Phreatobacter oligotrophus: one gene and its partner. The protein of the gene in region 1 binds, or shares a complex with, the protein of each later gene. Links are inferred from orthologs where the notes say so. Each region holds a gene or a part of one and is shown in the gene's direction. Other genes may lie near its edges.

Region 1 (3,349 bases):
GCGGTCATGCTCGCCGCGGCGACGCCGCCGAGCACGTAGAACATCGACTTGTGGTGGACCCAGCCGGCGCGGCCGACGAGCGAGCCCTGCCAGTTCATGCCGATGCGCTGCTGGTAGACGTTGCCGCCGACGCCGCCGACGGTGAACACCGGCTCGCCGTTGTACCAGGGCGAGTTGATCTTCGCCATCGGGCCGTCAAAGGAGAACTCGGCGCCAAGGACGAAATTGCCGAACAGGCGCTGGATGCCGAGATGAAGACCGTAGTTCATCCGGGCGTTCATGTAATCGTACTGGTAGTCCCAGACCTGGCGGCCGGCGCCGTTGTCACGGGTGGTGCCGGTGGCGTCGCTGTGGAAACCGCTGTTGTGGACGAACTGCGCGCCGACATGGCCGCCGATATAGACACCGCTCCACTTGTCGACGTGATAGTCGGGAGCAACGACCTCCGAGCCACGCAGGGGAGGCGGGCCCAGGTCCGCAGCCCCGGCCATGCCGGTCGTCAGGAGAACCGCGGCAGCGGCCATGGGTATTGCAACACGCTTGAACATGGGAGCGCCCCTTGGAAATGATCGATTCACCGCACTTGCGGATGGGGCTAGGGATCGCATGTTAATCTTAACAGCAGGTTTCCGCAGCGACTGAAGTAAACCAGCGGTTGTCGACTTCTTCTCGACTGGTTCTGCTTTGTGAGGACTGTGGCAGACCGGCCACATGGCGGCGACCGAGGACCCCGCCAGCGCGACGGGCGAGTCAAGCGGAGATCGCGCCGGACGACCTGCTGCCATGGGATTGGTGTGGACAGCGGGACCTTGTCATCATGGCCCGTGATGATTCCCGCCACGGCTGCTAGCCATGGGACACCCCAAGGCCGCGACCGCAAAGAAGCTCCCATGTCCGCCCTGCCCGCCCTGAAGCCCGTCGCATCGAACGACCTGCCGTTCCGCCAGGCCCCGCACAACATCGAGGCCGAGCAGGCCCTGCTGGGCGCCATCCTCGTGAACAACGAGGCCTTCTACCGCGTCTCCGATTTCCTCGAGGCGAAGCATTACTTCGACCCGCTGCACCAGAAGATCCACGAGATCGCGGCCCAGCTCATCCGCGCCGGCAAGATCGCGACGCCGGTGACGCTCAAGACCTTCCTCAACGACCCGACCATCGATGTGGGCGGCATGACGGTGGCGCAATATCTCGCCCGGCTCGCGGCCGAGGCGACCACCATCATCAATGCCGAGGATTACGGCCGCACCATCTACGACCTTGCCATCCGCCGGAACCTCATCGTCATCGGCGAGGGCATGGTCAACGTCGCCTATGACGCGCCGGTGGACATGCCGCCCCGTGCCCAGATCGAGGATGCCGAGAAGAGCCTCTTCGAGCTGGCCGAGACCGGCCGCTACGATGGCGGGTTCCGCCGCTTCACCGATGCCATGGCGCGCGCCCTCGACATGGCGGCGGCGGCCTATCAGCGCGACGGCAAGCTGTCGGGCATCTCGACGGGCCTGCGCGATCTCGACCAGCGCCTCGGCGGCCTGCAGCACTCCGACCTCATCATCCTCGCCGGCCGCCCCGGCATGGGCAAGACGTCGCTGGCCACCAACATCGCCTTCAACGTCGCCAAGGCCTATCGCTTCGAGGTGGAGCCGGACGGCAGCCACAAGACCACCAATGGCGGCATTGTCGGGTTCTTCTCGCTCGAAATGAGCGCCGATCAGCTCGCCACCCGTATCGTCGCCGAGCAGGCGGAGATCCCCTCCTACAAGATCCGTCGCGGCGACCTGCGCGAGGACGAGTTCTACAAGCTCACCCAGGCCGCCCAGGAGATCCAGGCGCTGCCGCTCTACATCGACGATACCGGCGGCCTGTCGATCGTCCAGCTCGCCGCCCGCGCCCGCAGGCTGAAGCGCCAGCGCGGCCTCGACTTCATGGTGGTCGACTATCTCCAGCTGCTGTCGGGCGGTGCGCGCAAGGGCGAGAACCGCGTGCAGGAGCTCACCGAGATCACCACCGGCCTCAAGGCCCTGGCCAAGGAGCTGAACGTGCCGATCATGGCGCTGTCCCAGCTCTCCCGTCAGGTGGAAAACCGCGACGACAAGCGGCCCCAGCTCTCCGACCTTCGCGAATCCGGCTCCATCGAGCAGGACGCCGACGCCGTCATGTTCGTGTTCCGCGAGGAATACTACCTCAAGAACAAGGAGCCGAAGCCCGGCACCGAGGAGCACCTGAAGTGGCAGACCGACATGGCGCAGGTCCATGGCCGCGCCGAGGTCATCATCGGCAAGCAGCGCCACGGCCCGACCGGCACGGTCATGCTGCAGTTCGAGGATTCGGTGACGCGCTTCTCCGATCTCGCCGAGGGCGATGCCCTGCCCGAGCGCTTCGAGTGAGCCGATGAGCATTCCCGTCAGCGAGGCCGGTGCGGTTCTCACCATCGACCTCGGCGCCCTCGCCCGGAACTGGCAGGCGCTGGCTGCCCTCGGCCCCGGCGCGGAATGCGGCGCGGTGGTGAAGGCCGACGCCTATGGGCTCGGCATCGAGCAGGCCGGGCCGGCGCTGGCGAAGGCCGGCTGCCGCACCTTCTTTGTGGCGCATCTGTCGGAGGCGCGCCGGCTGCGGGCGGCGGTGCCTTCAGCGACCATCTACGTGCTGAACGGCCTGTTCGGCGAGGCGCTGGAGACCTATGCGGCGCTGGACATCCGGCCTGTGCTCGGCAGCCGCGAGGATGTCGAGCGCTTCGCCGCCTTCTGCGAGACCATCGGCCGGCGCCTGCCGGCCGCCGTGCATGTCGATACGGGCATGAACCGGCTTGGCCTCGACCTTGCCGAGGCCGCCCTGCTCGCCGAACCGGGGACGGCCGCCCTCGCCTTCGAGCCGGCATTGCTGATGAGCCATTTCGCCTGTGCGGACGAACCGGGCCATCCGCTCACCACCCGCCAGATCGACCGCTTTGCACAGATGCGCGGGCTCTTTCCGGGCGTGCCCGGATCGCTGGCCAACTCGGCCGGCTGCACCCTCGCGTCCGCGCGCCATGACCTGCTCCGCCCGGGCGTGGCGCTCTATGGCGCGCGCTTCGTCGCCGGCCGCGAGCCGCTGGAACCGGTCGTCCGTCTCGAGGCGCCGATCGTCCAGGTGCGCGGCGTGCGCGCCGGCGACACGGTCGGCTATGGCGCCGCCTGGACCGCGCCGCGCCCGAGCCGCATCGCCGTGCTGTCGGTCGGCTATGCCGACGGCTATCTGCGGCAGGCCGGCTCGACCGACCGCAAGACCGGCGCCCCCGTCCGCGTGAACGGCGTGATCTGCCCCCTCGCTGGCCGCGTCTCCATGGACCTGATCGCGGTGGACGTGACCAATG
Region 2 (2,946 bases), on another replicon or contig:
TCGACTACCAGATCTCGGACTGGGGCACGCTGGTCCAGCGCCGCGCCAAGACCGAGCCGGTGGAGCAGGGCGGCTGGAACGTCTTCCACACGTTCTGGAGCGGCACCGACCAGTTCACGCCCGCCGGCCACGCCTTCCTGCGCGCCCATGGCCGCAACGCCGCCCCGGGCTGGCCGACGATCCCTGCGCTGGAGCAGATGCGCGAGGACTGGTTCCGTGCGCCCTCGGCCGCGGCGCAGGTGGCGCTCGCCCGGCAGATGCAGGAGCTCGCCTTCCAGGAGGTGCCCTATATCCCGCTGGGGCAGCGGTTCTTCCCGACCGCCTATCGCAGCAACCTCACCGGCGTGCTCAACGGCAATCCGGTGTTCTGGAACGTCAGGCGGGCCTGAGACCGGTCCGGTTGTCCACAGGCCGCTGTGGTAGGAGCCCGAGCCTCACGCAATCCTGCGAAGGATTGCGAACTGGTGCTATGTCTCCGCCATGCGCTTTCCCCCCTCGTTCCTCGACGAGATCCGCCAGCGCCTCCCCGTGTCGGAGGTGGTGGGCCGGCGCGTCAAGCTGAAGAAGCAAGGGCGGGAATGGCGGGGCCTGTCGCCCTTCAACGCCGAGAAGACGCCGTCCTTCTACGTCAATGACCAGAAGGGCTTCTATCACTGCTTCTCCTCCGGCAAGCACGGCGACCAGTTCCGCTTCCTGATGGAGACGGAAGGCGTGTCGTTCCCCGAGGCGGTGGAGCGGCTGGCGGCCGATGCGGGCCTTGCCGTGCCGAAGGTCTCCGCCGAGGAGGTGCAGCGGGCCGAGAAGGCGCGCACCCTCTACGACGTCATGGAGCTCGCGGCGAAGTATTTCGAGGCGAAGCTCCAGGACCGGGTCGGCGCCAAGGCCCGCGGCTATCTCGCGGGGCGTGACCTCGGCGCACCGACACAGCTCAAGTTCCGCCTCGGCTACGCGCCGGGCGAGCGCTTCGGGCTGAAGGAGTTCCTCGGCTCCAAGGGCGTCTCGGTCCCCGACATGATCGCCGCCGGCCTGCTGGTGCATGGCGACGACATTCCCGTGCCCTATGACCGGTTCCGCGACCGCGTCATGTTCCCGATCACCGACCTGCGCGGGCGGGTGGTGGCCTTCGGCGGCCGCGCCCTCGAAAAGGACGTGCCGGCCAAGTACCTGAATTCGCCGGAGACGGACCTCTTCCACAAGGGCTCGCTCCTCTACAATGCCCATGGCGCCCGCGAGGTCGCCCACCGCACGAACCGCATCATCGCGGTGGAGGGCTATGTCGACGTCATCGCCATGGTCATGGCGGGCTTCGGCGAGACGGTGGCGCCGCTCGGCACGGCCCTGACCGAGGGCCAGCTCGACCTCCTGTGGAAGATGGCCCCGGAGCCGGTCCTGCTCTTCGACGGTGACAAGGCCGGCCGGCGCGCCGCCTACCGGGCCATCGACATCGCCCTGCCGCTGCTGAAACCCGGCCGGAGCCTGCTCTTCGCCGCGCTGCCCGAGGGGCAGGATCCCGACGACCTCATCCGCTCTTCCGGGCGCGAGGCCATGGATGCGGTGCTGGCCCAGGCCCAGCCGCTCGCCGCCATGCTGTGGCAGCGCGAGACCGAGGCGGGCGTCTTCGGTACGCCGGAAAAGCGCGCGGCGCTGGAGGCCCGGCTCGGGCAGGTGGTAGCGACGATCGGCGACGAGAATGTCCGCCGGCACTATCGCGACGACGTCTTCGGGCGATTGTCGGACCTTTTCCGGCCAATGCAGAGGGCGAGGCGGCAGGGTCCGCCGGGACAGCCGGGGCGCCAGGGGCAGGGCGGCGGCGGCTTTGGCGGCCGGGGCTTCTCCCCCTATGGCGTGCCGGACCACCGGCCCTCGCCATCGCTGGCGGCGAGCGCCCTGGTGCGCGGCCCGCGCGCCGCGCTCCCCATGCGCGAGGCGCTGATCCTGACCGCGCTTCTCAACCATCCCTGGCTCATCGATGGCCAGGAGGAGGAGATTGCCGGTCTCGACCTGCGCCATCCGCAGGCGGAGGCGCTGAAAGTGGCGCTGCTGGAGATCCATGCGCAGGGGATGGAAGGCGAGCCCGAGACCTTCGGCCAGGCGCTCATTGCCGCCGGGCATGGGCCGCTGGTCGACCAGTTGCGCGCCACCGTTTCGCTCGGCGCGGTCTGGGGCGCCATGCCGGGCGCCGCAAAAAGCGACGCAGAGGTGACATTCGGCCAGCTGATGGCCTTGCATCGCAAGAAGCAAGCGCTAATTAAGGAAATCCGGGATGCCGAACGTGCCTTCGGCGACGATCCGACGGAAGCCAACGAGCAATGGCTCCTCGACGCGAAGCGGCGGGAGTCAGAGCTGGCGGGAACGGAAGCCCTCGTCGAGGGGTTCGGTGCCCAATCCGGTCGGGGGGGTCGGAGCGTCTGATGCGCTCGGTGTCACGGGGGGCTGGCCCACGCAACGGCAACGAGGCGTCCGGTCATGGTTCACCAGGTCTTAAGGACGAAGGCCTTAGGGCGGGTCAGGCGGGTTTGACGAGGGGCGCGCCGGTGAGCGAGCGCAGCCCCTCTTTTGGCGTTGAGGCGGGCGGTTGCCCTCCATCGGTGCCGGACGGGCCGCTTGCGGCGCGTGAGCGAGGACGGGTGTAGATGGCGACCAAGGCAACCGAGAAACCGGAAGGCGCGGATCAGGAGACGGAAGGCCCGGATGGCCCGCTCCTGGACCTCTCCGATGCCGGCGTTCGGGCGATGATCAAGCGCGCCAAAAAGCGCGGCTATGTCACCATCGACGAAATCAATGCGGTCATGCCCGCGGCCTCGTTCACCTCGGACCAGATCGAGGACATGAACGCGATGCTCTCCGAGATGGGCATCAACGTCGTCGACAATGACGATGCGGCCGAGGATGGCGAGGGCGACGAGCAGCCGGAGGCCGACGAGCCCGATGGCGAGCTGCAGGAGG

Evidence for each region.
Region 2: the proteins of C8P69_RS02010 (region 1) and dnaG are in contact, whole or in part, in a crystal structure (PDB 2R6A), measured with the Geobacillus stearothermophilus proteins. The link is inferred for Phreatobacter oligotrophus from one-to-one orthologs. Residues at the interface, in WP_033016901.1 of Geobacillus stearothermophilus: Ser13, Glu15, Ala16, Gln18, Glu91, Leu92, Asp94, Ala95, Val96, Pro97, Thr98, Ala99, Ala100, Asn101, Tyr104, Tyr105, Ile108; in WP_049624496.1 of Geobacillus stearothermophilus: Lys456, Leu457, Leu458, Pro459, Ala460, Asn463, Ala464, Leu467, Leu535, Leu536, Ile537, Ala538, Gln544, Glu545, Asp548, Tyr549, His552.

Annotation. Positions count from the first base shown.
Region 1 is NZ_PZZL01000001.1:412,167-415,515, reverse strand. Bases 298-3,137 are described here. They hold C8P69_RS02010 (replicative DNA helicase), read left to right. Parts: upstream 298-890; coding sequence 891-2,384; downstream 2,385-3,137. Other genes in these bases: alr (alanine racemase), read left to right, coding at 2,389-3,137; C8P69_RS02015 (outer membrane protein), read right to left, coding at 298-548. In the rest of the region: more of C8P69_RS02015, read right to left, coding at 1-297; more of alr, read left to right, coding at 3,138-3,349. UniProt on the Escherichia coli protein: The main replicative DNA helicase, it participates in initiation and elongation during chromosome replication. Travels ahead of the DNA replisome, separating dsDNA into templates for DNA synthesis.
Region 2 is NZ_PZZL01000006.1:113,496-116,441, reverse strand. It holds dnaG (DNA primase), read left to right. Parts: upstream 1-480; coding sequence 481-2,412; downstream 2,413-2,946. Other genes in the region: rpoD (RNA polymerase sigma factor RpoD), read left to right, coding at 2,634-2,946; C8P69_RS14995 (ABC transporter substrate-binding protein), read left to right, coding at 1-389. UniProt on the Escherichia coli protein: RNA polymerase that catalyzes the synthesis of short RNA molecules used as primers for DNA polymerase during DNA replication.